2 regions of the Kitasatospora sp. NPDC057965 genome follow, and region 2 is predicted to be linked to the other one. Evidence: predicted binding sites of a transcription regulator. Region 2 holds the regulator's gene; the other holds the start of a gene.
What was found. The regulator HrcA, encoded in region 2, represses chaperone genes, less so after heat shock. The targets are predictions, from matches to a motif close to TTNGCACTCNGNNNNNCNGAGTGCNAA.
Positions count from the first base shown of each region.

Region 1: a site for HrcA is predicted at 771-797, ahead of groL (chaperonin GroEL). Genes of this name have one in related genera too.

Region 1 is NZ_JBHVPZ010000018.1:179,789-185,773, reverse strand. Features, by position in the region: gene ACFVVU_RS24110 (cold-shock protein) at 438-641, shown strand; gene groL (chaperonin GroEL) at 955-2,577, shown strand; gene ACFVVU_RS24100 (hypothetical protein) at 2,673-3,032, shown strand; gene ACFVVU_RS24095 (ABC transporter ATP-binding protein) at 3,188-3,925, shown strand; gene ACFVVU_RS24090 (FtsX-like permease family protein) at 3,922-5,985, shown strand, end outside.
Region 2 is NZ_JBHVPZ010000027.1:17,890-23,874, reverse strand. Features, by position in the region: gene ACFVVU_RS29330 (S41 family peptidase) at 1-732, opposite strand, end outside; gene ACFVVU_RS29325 (16S rRNA (uracil(1498)-N(3))-methyltransferase) at 819-1,568, opposite strand; gene dnaJ (molecular chaperone DnaJ) at 1,650-2,792, opposite strand; gene hrcA (heat-inducible transcriptional repressor HrcA) at 2,869-3,903, opposite strand; gene htpX (zinc metalloprotease HtpX) at 4,180-5,100, shown strand; gene ACFVVU_RS29305 (hypothetical protein) at 5,131-5,718, shown strand; gene ACFVVU_RS29300 (DUF2785 domain-containing protein) at 5,808-5,985, shown strand, end outside.

The sequences.
Region 1 (5,985 bases), on a different contig from region 2:
GCCGCCCTTCCGCTCATCCGGGAACGAATCCACCGCATCGCCACCACCGCCGGTGTCCGCCCAGTGGGGCCGGTGCCGGGGTCCGGGGCCCGGGAAACATGTCAGGCCGGTGTCAGAATTCTGACCGGGATTTCTGGTAATACGTCCGCTATGTCCGGCGGGAAATGCGGCTTTCCTGGTGTTTATGTCCGTCCTGTCCCCCATGGTGCCGGGTGAATTCCCCGACATTGGGCCTGTTGCAGAGGGCGTCGATCCGGATACATTCAGCCGCGGTCGACGCAATCGCCCGTTCGCCGGATGCCGTTCGGCGACATCGGGAGGATCGCGGCGTGCACGGCCGCGCCCAGGGGGGGTTCCCCGGGCCGGCAGCCAACCAGACCCGCGCCCGCAGACCTGCGGGGGCGTGAAGGGCCAGCACAGCACTAGGGGAGTTCGGAATGGCTCAGGGCACCGTCAAGTGGTTCAACGCGGAGAAGGGCTACGGCTTCATCGCGGTCGACGGTGGTGCGGACGTCTTCGTCCACTACAGCGCGATCCAGATGGACGGCTACCGCACCCTTGAGGAGGGCCAGCGGGTCGAGTTCGAGATCTCTCAGGGGCAGAAGGGCCCGCAGGCGGACATGGTCCGCGCGGCGGTCTGACCTTTCCGACACCCAGGAGTTCGGCTCGGCCCATCGGCTGGTGCGCCTCTTGCTTCACGGCGGGCCCGTGCGACGCATGTCGCACGGGCCCGCCGTCATGTCCGCGCGGCTCGCGGATCGTCGATTGGGCTTGCACTCGCCCACCCAGAGTGCTAATCATTGGCGTTAGCACTCAGAGCTTGAGAGTGATAAGCGGACCGGGTCGGTGAGGCCCCCGGGAGCGGTAGGGGAATGGACCCCCGCACACCAGGGCCGTCCGTCGCGGGCACCCCTTGGTCCGAGCAGTCGACCGTGTCCCGGAGGACCACTTCAGATGGCCAAGATCATCGCCTTTGATGAGGAAGCTCGCCGCGGCCTTGAGCGTGGCATGAACCAGCTCGCCGACGCCGTGAAGGTCACGCTCGGCCCCAAGGGTCGCAACGTCGTTCTGGAGAAGAAGTGGGGCGCCCCCACCATCACCAACGACGGTGTCTCCATCGCCAAGGAGATCGAGCTCGAGGACCCGTACGAGAAGATCGGTGCGGAGCTCGTCAAGGAGGTCGCCAAGAAGACCGACGACGTCGCGGGTGACGGCACCACCACCGCCACCGTGCTGGCCCAGGCGCTCGTCCGCGAGGGTCTGCGCAACGTCGCCGCCGGCGCCAACCCGATGGCCCTGAAGCGCGGCATCGAGAAGGCCGTCGCGGCCGTCTCCGACCAGCTGCTGGCCCAGGCCAAGGACGTGGAGACCAAGGAGCAGATCGCCTCCACCGCCTCCATCTCCGCCGCCGACACCCAGATCGGCGAGCTGATCGCCGAGGCCATGGACAAGGTCGGCAAGGAAGGCGTCATCACCGTCGAGGAGAGCAACACCTTCGGTCTGGAGCTGGAGCTCACCGAGGGCATGCGCTTCGACAAGGGCTACATCTCGGCGTACTTCGCCACCGACCTGGAGCGTATGGAGACCTCGTTCGAGGACCCGTACATCCTGATCGCCAACTCCAAGATCGGCTCGGTCAAGGACCTGCTGCCGCTGCTGGAGAAGGTCATGCAGAGCGGCAAGCCGCTCGTCATCATCGCCGAGGACGTCGAGGGCGAGGCCCTGTCGACCCTGGTCGTGAACAAGATCCGCGGCACCTTCAAGTCCGTCGCCGTCAAGGCCCCGGGCTTCGGCGACCGCCGCAAGGCCATGCTCCAGGACATCGCCATCCTCACCGGCGGCACCGTGATCTCCGAGGAGGTCGGCCTGAAGCTGGAGAACGCGGGCGTCGACCTGCTGGGCACCGCCCGCAAGGTGGTCATCACCAAGGACGAGACCACCATCGTCGACGGTGGCGGCGACAGCGAGCAGGTCGCGGGCCGGGTGAACCAGATCCGCGCCGAGATCGAGAACAGCGACTCGGACTACGACCGCGAGAAGCTCCAGGAGCGCCTCGCCAAGCTGGCCGGCGGCGTGGCCGTCATCAAGGCCGGCGCGGCCACCGAGGTGGAGCTCAAGGAGCGCAAGCACCGCATCGAGGACGCCGTCCGCAACGCCAAGGCCGCCGTCGAGGAGGGCATCGTCGCCGGTGGTGGCGTCGCCCTGCTGCAGGCCGGTGTCGCCTTCGACAAGCTGGAGCTGGACGGCGACGAGGCCACCGGTGCCAACATCGTCAAGGTCGCGCTGGAGGCCCCGATCAAGCAGATCGCGACCAACGCCGGCCTGGAGGGTGGCGTCGTGGTGGAGAAGGTGCGCAACCTCCCCGCCGGTCACGGCCTGAACGCCGCCACCAACGAGTACGTCGACCTGGTCGCCGAGGGCATCATCGACCCGGCCAAGGTCACCCGCTCCGCGCTGCAGAACGCCGCCTCCATCGCGGCGCTCTTCCTCACCACCGAGGCCGTCATCGCCGACAAGCCGGAGAAGGCCGCCGCGGCCGCCGGCGGCGGCATGCCGGGCGGTGACATGGACTTCTGATCCGCACGGATCGGACGGTTCCTCGCTCGCACGGGCGGTTCCCCTCGGGGAGCCGCCCGTGCGGCGTTCCCGGACCTTCCTGGGAGACTGGACGGATGGCTACGACAGACGACATCGAGACGGCGCTGCACACCGCGCGGGCGCTGATCCTGGCCGACCTGACCGCGCGGGACGCCGCCGACGCCGCCGTGGTGTCGCTGGTGGAGAAGGCCGTGGCGCACCGCCGGTGGTGGCTGGAGCAGTGGCCGGACGGCACGGAGTTCGTGCTGGGCCTGGTCGCCCAGGACGTCCAGGACGCGCTGCTGGAGACCCACGGCCGCTGGCCGCTCTGCGCGGACTGCGCGGCGGACGGGGACCCGCACGCGCTGGGCGTGGAGCCGGAGCTGGGGCCGGACCCGCACTGGGTGTGCGGCAAGCGCGGTGCCGTGGTGGCGGCGGTGGGGGAGCTGGCGTAGCCCCGTCCGTCACCTCGCCGCCGTCGCGCCTCCGGGCGCGGCGGCGGCTTTTTCGTGCCGGGTGGAACCGATGGACGGCATATGTAGTCTACCGACTTATACAGTCCATCTGAATCTTTGCGGCCGAGAGCTCCACGGCCGAGAGGGAGAGCCCCATGTCCCAGCCAGATCCGACCCGGCCCGTCCTGGAACTGCGCGCGGTCACCCGGGTGCACGGCGCGGGCGCGGCCGAGGTGCGGGCGCTGCGCGGCGTCGACCTGGCCGTCCGCCCGGGCGAGTTCGTCGCCGTGATGGGGCCGTCCGGCTCCGGAAAGTCCACCCTGCTCGCCCTGGCCGGCGGCCTGGACCGGCCCAGCCGCGGACAGGTGCTGGTCGAGGGCGTCGAGCTCGGCACGCTGAGCCGGAGCGGCCTGGCCGCCGTCCGGCGCCGCTCGGTCGGCTACGTCTTCCAGGACTACAACCTCGTCCCGGCGCTGACCGCCGCCGAGAACATCGCACTGCCCCGGGAGCTGGACGGCGCTTCCGGACGGACCGCCCGCGGCGAGGCCCGGGCCGCACTGGGCGAGCTGGGCATCGCCGAGCTGGCCGACCGCTTCCCCGAGCAGCTGTCCGGCGGGCAGCAGCAGCGCGTCGCCATCGCCCGCGCCCTGGTCGGCGACCGCCGGCTGGTGCTGGCCGACGAGCCCACCGGCGCCCTCGACTCCGCCACCGGCGAGGCGGTGCTGGGCGTGCTGCGGGCGCGCTGCGACGCGGGCGCCGCCGCCATGATGGTCACCCACGACGCCCGGCACGCCGTCTGGGCCGACCGGGTGGTCGTCCTGCGCGACGGCCTGGTGGTCGAGGAGACCACCGGGCAGCAGGCCGCGCGACTGCTCGCGGAGGGCCGGCGATGAGGCTCTCCGCCCTGCGCGTCGCCCTGCGGATCGCCCGCCGCGACGCCCTGCGCGCCAAGGGCCGCAGCGTCCTGGTGGCCGCCATGGTCGCGCTTCCGGTCCTCGGCGTCGCCGGTGCCGACGTCGTCCACCGCAGTGGACAGCTCACCCCCGGCGAGCGGGTCGAGCGGCTGATGGGCGGGGCGGACGCCCTGGTCACCGCCCACCGGCCGGGCCGTTCGGTCGACCAGGGGCCGTTCGCCGAGGACGGCGTGCAGGTGCTGCAGGAGGACCGGACCGATCCGGCCTCGGTGGCGGCCGCCGCCGCGGCGGGTTCCCCCACCGGCCTGGTCGCCGGGCTGCTGCCCGCGGGCGCGCTGCTGCTGCCGGCCACTCCCGGGCCGGCGGTCAGCACCTCCACCCGGGAGGGACTGTTCACCACCTCGACCTCCGAGGCGGACCTGACCGACCGGATCTGGCAGGGCCGGCTGGACCTGGTCGAGGGGAGGGCGCCGAGCGCGCCGCACGAGGCGGCCGTCACCCGCGCCTTCCTCGCCGAGGCCGGACTGCGGATCGGTGACTCCACCACGGTCAAGGGCCTCGACACGACGCCGTTCCGGCTGACCGGCGTGGTCGAGTACCCGGGGGACCTCGACAAGGTCGAGCTGGTGGCCCGGCCCGGTGCGCTGACCGCCCCGCTGGCCGCCGCGGCCCCGCCCGCCGCGGGCGCCTCCTCCGGGCTGACCGCGGCCGGGGCGGAGGAGGCCCGCCCCGAGCGCTGGCTGGTGCGGATGCCCGGCGGCGCCGCCCTGGACTGGCCCGCCGTCCGGAAGCTCAACCGGTACGGCTTCACGGTGACCTCGCGCGCCGTGGCGCTCGACCCGCCGCCCGCGTCCGCCGTCACCTACGACCCCGGTCTGTTCCGGCTCCCCGACGCGGACAAGCGGGTCGTGGTGCTGGCCACGGTGGCCGGGATGGCGCTGCTGGAGGTCGCCCTGCTGGCTGGCCCGGCCTTCGCGGTGGGCGCCCGGCGCGCGCGCCGGCAGCTCGCCCTGATCGGCGCCGCGGGCGGCGACCGCGGCCACGTCCGCGCGGTCGTGCTCGGCTCCGGGCTGGTGCTCGGGACCGTCGGGGCGGCCGCCGGCCTGGTCGCGGGCGTCGGCCTGGTCGCCGTGCTGCGGACCTGGGCCGAGGAGGCCGGCGGCAGCCGCTTCGGACACTTCGCGATCGCGCCGCTCGACCTGCTGGCCATCGCCGCCGTGGGGGTGATCACCGCGCTGCTGGCCGCCGTGGTGCCCGCGGTCCAGGCGGCGCGCCGCGACGTGGTGGCCGGCCTCACCGGCCGGGACAGCATCGGCGCGCCGAGTCGCAGGCTTCCGCTGCTGGGCCTGGTCCTGGTCGTCGCGGGTGCGGGCCTGGCGCTCCACGGTGCCGGCGGCCAGGACGCCACCGGCCTGCCGGTGTTCCAGGGGCTCACCCGGAAGGCGCTCACCGTGCTCGCCGGGGCGGTCACCGCCGAGATCGGCTTCCTGCTCCTCACCCCGCTGCTGATCGCGGTGTCCGGCCGGCTCGCCGCCCGGCTGCCGCTCGGCCCCCGGCTGGCCCTGCGTGACTCGGCCCGCCACCGCGGCCGCACCGCGCCCGCCGTGGCCGCGGTGATGGCCGCCGTCGCCGGAGCCGTCGCCGTCGGCGTCTACACCACCGGCACCGAGGCCCAGGACCGGGCCGCCTACCGGCCGACCGCCCCGATGGGGGCGGTCGTGGTCGAGGCCCCGATGAAGCCGGACGACCCGCGGCTGCCGCGGCTGCGCGCCGCCGTCGAGCGGGACCTGCCGGACGCGGGCGCGCGCGCCGACGTCCACGGCATGCTGTACGTCTTCTGCGAGGGCTGCTCCAGTGCGGTGCGGGCCAAGGGCACGGGCGGCCGGTTCGACGACGGCGGCTCCGGGAGCCGCGCGCTGGTCGGCGACGCGACGGTGCTGCACAACCTGTTCGGGGTGAACGACCGGGCCGTCGAGGAGGCCCTGGCCGCCGGCAAGGCGATCGTCTTCGACCGCGACCGGCTGCACGACGGCCGGGCG
Region 2 (5,985 bases):
GGTGGCGGCGTCGCGGGCGTAGAAGTCCTCCGGGGAGCTGCCGTGGCGGCGCAGGTCGGAGCCGTCCGGGAGGCTGGAGTACGGCGCGCCGACGCCCTCGTGGTCGGAGAGGAACGCGATGCGCTCCCCGACCCACAGCGGCGACTCGATGTTGCCGTCCAGCTCCTCGTGGACCCGCTCGAAGCGCTCGGTGCCGATCCACAGCTTGCCGGCCCGCCCGCCCCGGTACCGCTTCCACCAGGCCGGCTCCACGCCGAACGCCGAGACCAGCAGCGTCCGGTCACCACCCGGCTCGAAGGCCAGCCCGCCGACCGGGCCGTACGGCAGCCGCACCGGCTCGCCGCCGTCCAGCGGCACGGCGTGCGCCCAGGTGCGGCGCAGCGAGGCCTGCCCGGCGGCGGTGGTGGCGATCGGCCGGCCGTCCGCCGTCCAGCCGCGCAGCTGGGTCTGCGGGTCGCCCCAGTGGGTGAGCCGGCGGGACGGGCCGCCGTCCACGGGCGCGAGGTGCACCTCGGGGGCGCCGTCCCGGGTCGAGGTGAAGGCGACGTACCGGCCGTCCGGGGAGAACCGGGGGCGGCGGACCGGGACGTGATCGGCCGTCAGCCGCCAGGCCCGGCCGCCGTCCAGCGGGGCGAGCCACACGTCGTTCTCGGCCACGAAGGTGATCAGGTCGCCGTGCAGGTGCGGATGGCGCAGATAGGCGCCCACGGGAGTGCTCTCGGGTTCGCTCACACCCGTCACCCTAGGCACCCGGCCGCGTCGCCCGCCCGGACTTTACCGACCGCGAACCCCCACGGGGGACGCTCCCCCGGGACCGGCTAGGACCAGCGGCCGGTGCGGCCCAGCAGCAGCGCGCCGGCCGCCACCCCCGCGGTGGAGGTGCGCAGCACCGAGGGGCCGAGCCGGTACGGCCTCGCGCCGTGCTCGGCGAAGGCCGCCAGCTCCTCCGGGGAGACCCCGCCCTCCGGGCCGACCACCAGCACCAGGTCCCCGCCGTCCGGCAGCGCGGCCCCGGCCAGCGGCTCGGCGCCCTCCTCGTGCAGCACGGCCGCGAAGGCGGCGCCGGCCAGCACCGGGGCCAGCTGCCGGGTGGTCATCAGCTCGCGGACCTCGGGGAAGCGCAACCGGCGCGACTGCTTGCCGGCCTCCCGCGCGGTGGCCCGCCACTTGGCGAGCGCCTTGGCGCCGCGCTCGCCCTTCCACTGGGTGATGCAGCGCGAGGCCGCCCAGGGGATCACCACGTCCACGCCGACCTCGGTCATGGTCTCCACGGCCAGCTCGCCCCGGTCGCCCTTGGGCAGCGCCTGGACGACCACGATCCGCGGCGCCGGCTCCGGCTCGCGGCGCACGGCCGTCACCGTCACGTCGACCGCGTCCTTGCCGTGCACCGCCGCGACGGTGCCGTCCACGCCCAGGCCCAGGCCGTCCGCCAGGGTGACCGCCTCGCCCGGCTCCAGCCGCTTCACGGCGGCCGCGTGCCGGCCCTCCGGCCCGTCCAGCCGCACCGGCGCGCCGGGCGCGGCGGCGGCGATCCGCTCGGTGTCGACGACGAACACGGGCGCGGTCATGCGGGGAACCTCCGGGGTGGGAACGGGAACGGGGACGCCAAAGGGGTGCCGAGGAAGCCTCGGCACCCCCGCGCGGGACGGCTACCGGCCGTTGAAGGCGTCCTTCAGCCGGGAGAACAGCCCCTGCTGCCCGGGCGCGAACTGGCCGGACGGCCGCTCCTCGCCGCGCAGCACCGCCAGACGGCGCAGCAGGTCCTCCTGCTCGGCGTCGAGCTTGGTGGGCGTCTGCACCTCGACGTGCACTATCAGGTCGCCCCGGCCGCCGCCCCGCAGGTGGGTGATGCCCCGGCCGTGCAGCGGGATGGACTGGCCGGACTGGGTGCCGGGCCGGATGTCGACCTCCTCCACCCCGTCCAGCGTCTGCAGCGGCACCTGGGTGCCGAGCGCGGCCGCCGTCATCGGGATGGTGACGGTGCAGTGCAGGTCGTCGCCGCGCCGCTGGAACACCGCGTGGGTGGTCTCGGCGATCTCGACGTACAGGTCGCCGGCCGGGCCGCCGCCGGGGCCGACCTCGCCCTCGCCGGCCAGCTGGATCCGGGTGCCGTTGTCGACACCGGCGGGGATCTTGACGGTCAGGGTGCGGCGGGCGCGGACCCGGCCGTCGCCGGCGCACTCCGGGCACGGGGTCGGCACGACGGTGCCGAAGCCCTGGCACTGCGGGCAGGGCCGGGAGGTCATGACCTGGCCCAGGAAGGACCGGGTGACCTGGGAGACCTCGCCCTTGCCGCGGCACATGTCACAGGTCTGCGCGGAGGTGCCGGGGGCCGCGCCCTCGCCGCTGCAGGTGGTACAGGTGACGGCGGTGTCGACCTGGAGTTCCTTGGTGGTGCCGAAGGCGGCCTCCTCCAGGGTGATCTCCAGGCGGATCATGGCGTCCTGGCCGCGCCGGGTGCGCGAGCGCGGGCCGCGCTGGCCGGAGGCGGCGCCGAAGAAGGCGTCCATGATGTCGGAGAAGCCGAAGCCGGCCGCCCCCGCGCCGAAGCCGCCCGCCCCGCCGCCGCCGTTGGGCGAGAGCGGGTCGCCGCCGAGGTCGTAGACCTGGCGCTTCTGCGGGTCGGAGAGCACCTCGTAGGCGGCGTTGATCTCCTTGAACCGCTCCTGCGTCTTCGGGTCCGGGTTGACGTCCGGGTGCAGTTCGCGCGCCAGGCGCCGGAACGCCTTCTTGATCTCGTCCTGCCCCGCATCCCGTCGGACGCCGAGTACCGCGTAGTAGTCCGTGGCCACCAAATGCTCCGCTTGTTCCGCCTGTAAGAGTGCTTGCGACTGCGGGACGCGTCATGTGGATGACGCGCGCCCGTTCCTACGACTCGGCCAGGATCTGGCCCACGTACCGTGCCACCGCTCGCACCGCCCCCATTGTGCCCGGATAGTCCATCCGAGTCGGACCGATCACACCCAGTTTGGCCACGCTTTCGTCGCCCGAACCGTAACCGACCGAGACGACCGACGTGGAATTCAGCCCCTCGTAGGCGATCTCGCGGCCGATCCGGACCGTCATCCCGGCGTCCGCGGTCTCACCCAGGAGGCGGAGCAGGACGACCTGCTCCTCCAGCGCCTCCAGCACCGGCTGGATGGTGAGCGGGAAGTCATGGCCGAAACGGGTCAGGTTGGCCGTGCCGGCCAGCATGATCCGCTCCTCGCTCTGCTCGGCGAGCGTCTCGAAGAGCGTGGCCAGCACGGTCGTCACGGTCGGCCGGTCGGCCGCCTCGAACAGCGCCGGCAGCCCTTCCAGCAGCCCGGGGACGTCCGGGAGGCGCTGGCCGGCGGCCCCCGCGTTGACCCGGGCCCGCAGATCCGCCAGCAGCGTCTCGCCGACCGTGCCCGGGCAGTCCACCAGCCGCTGCTCGACCCGGCCGGTGTTGGTGATCAGCACCAGCATCACCTTGGCCGGGGCCAGCGCGACCAGCTCGATGTGCCGCACCGTGGAGCGGCTCAGCGAGGGGTACTGCACCACCGCGACCTGGCGGGTCAGCTGGGCCAGCAGCCGCACCGTGCGGGCGACCACGTCGTCGAGGTCCACCGCGCCGTCCAGGAAGTGCCGGATCGCCCGCCGCTCGGGCGCGCTCATCGGCTTGACCTCGGCCAGCTTGTCGACGAAAAGCCGGTAGCCCTTGTCGGTGGGGATCCGCCCGGCGCTGGTGTGCGGCTGGTGGATGTACCCCTCCTCCTCCAGCGCCGCCATGTCGTTGCGGACGGTGGCCGGGGAGACCCCGAGGTTGTGCCGGTCCACCAGGGCCTTGGAGCCGACCGGCTCCTCCGTCCCCACGTAGTCCTGGACGATCGCGCGAAGCACCGCGAGCTTGCGGTCGTCGAGCTGGCGGACCTCACCGGCCATGGGGCACGCACCTCCGTCTTCACGCGTTGTCCGTTGTGACACGCCGTTGTGGCATGTGTCCGCATTTCGAGCTGTCCGGTCCGGCCCCGCGGGGCCCCGGCCTTGGCACTCTGAACACCCGAGTGCCAGATCCGTACCTGCCAGTGTAAGGCCCGGGTCCGACGGCAGGAACGGCCCGGCCGGAGTGATCCTGCCCGCAGTCCGCGGCGCGCGGATGATGCCGCGGGCCCGCCCGGGTGGCAGCATCGAAAGCGGACGGCGAACGGAGGAACAGCGATGTCGACCTCGGGCCAGCACACCCGTTTCGCCCCCGACCGCGGCCTGACCGGCCGGATGGTGGGGACGATGTTCCTGATCGGACTGCTGTACGTCGGCTTCACCGGGCTGCTCATCGCCCTGCTGCGCGGTGCCTGGCCGATCATCGTCCTGATCTCCGGCGGCCTGTTCGTCGCCCAGTTCTGGTTCAGCGACAAGATCACCGAACGGGCCATGGGCGCCCATCCGGTCACCCCGGAGCAGTACCCGCAGCTGCACGGCGCCGTCGACCGGCTCTGCGCGCTCGCCGACATGCCCAAACCGCGGGTCGCCGTCGCCCGCAACGACATGCCGAACGCCTTCGCCACCGGCCGCAACCCGCAGAACGCGGTGGTCTGCGTCACCACCGGCCTGCTGCGCCGGCTGGAGCCGGAGGAACTGGAGGGCGTGCTCGCCCACGAGCTGTCGCACGTCGCCCACCGGGACGTCGCCGTGATGACGGTGGCCGGCTTCCTCGGCGTCCTGGCCGGCGCGATGACCAGGATCGCCATGTACGGCGGCTTCATGGGCGGCGGGCGCAACAGCAACGACCCCAACGCCGCGATCGTCGCGCTGGTCGTCCCGCTGGTGTCGATCGCCGTCTACGCGATCAGCTTCCTGCTGACCCGGATGCTCTCCCGCTACCGGGAGCTGGCCGCCGACCGGGCCGCCGCCCAGCTCACCGGGCGGCCCAGCGCGCTGGCCTCGGCGCTCACCAAGGTGACCGGCCAGATCGCCGCCATCCCGACCAAGGACCTGCGCCAGGCGCAGGCCTACAACGCCTTCTACTTCGCCCCCGCGCTGAGCGCCCGCGAGGCCGCCACCCAGCTGTTCTCCACCCACCCGACGCTGGAGCAGCGGCTGGCCCAGCTCGCGAAGATCTCCGCACAGCTCGGCCGCTGACCCGTTGACCCTCCCCCCGGAAGGACCGCCGTGGGAATCCTGGACGCGCTGTTCGGCCGCACCAAGCCCGTCAAACCCGACCTCGACCAGCTGTTCGGGGTGCCGTCCGCCGCGCTGACCCTGGAGGCCGCGGCGGGCTTCCGGCCCACCGGGCTCGGCTCGGTCTGCTTCGCCTCGGTCGAGGGCGGGGCCTTCGACGAGGTCGAACGCCAGGTCCGGGCGCTGCTGGACGCCGACACCGAGCGCGGCGGCGTCCCCGTCGAGGCGTCCAAGGACGACTACGGCTACTCCTGGCTGCTCGCCCGGCACACCGCCGAAGAGCTGCCCGACCTGGTCAACGACCTGCACGCGGTCAACAGCGAGCTGGAGGCGAACGGCTTCGGGCCGCAGCTGCTCTGCTCGCTGGTCGGCTTCCGCGACGCCGCGGGGCGCCGGCCGCTGGCCCTGGTCTACCTGTACAAGCGCGGTACCTTCTACCCCTTCGCGCCGCTGCCCGGCCGCGGGGAGAAGCGGGACAGCCCGCTGGAGCTGGAGGTCAACGCGATGCTCGGCAACGACCTGCGGCTGGAGAAGGACCTCACCCGCTGGTTCCCGGTCTGGGGCGCGCCGGGACTGTGAGCGCGGGGGCGCGGACGCCGACGCGCGGGCCCGGCGCGCGGGCCGGAAATCCGGTGGCCACCGCTCCCCCGCTCGCCTAGGGTCCGACCATGATCGACTGGAGTGCGCTCGAAACCGCCGCCCCGACCCCCGACACCCTCGCCGCCGTGAGCGCCGCCCTGCGCTCCGCCGACCCGCACGTGCGCGACACCCTCGCCTACGAGCAGCTGTGCCGCTGGGCACCCCTGCTCACCCCGGAGCAGCGCCTGGCCCTCGGCGACGAGATGG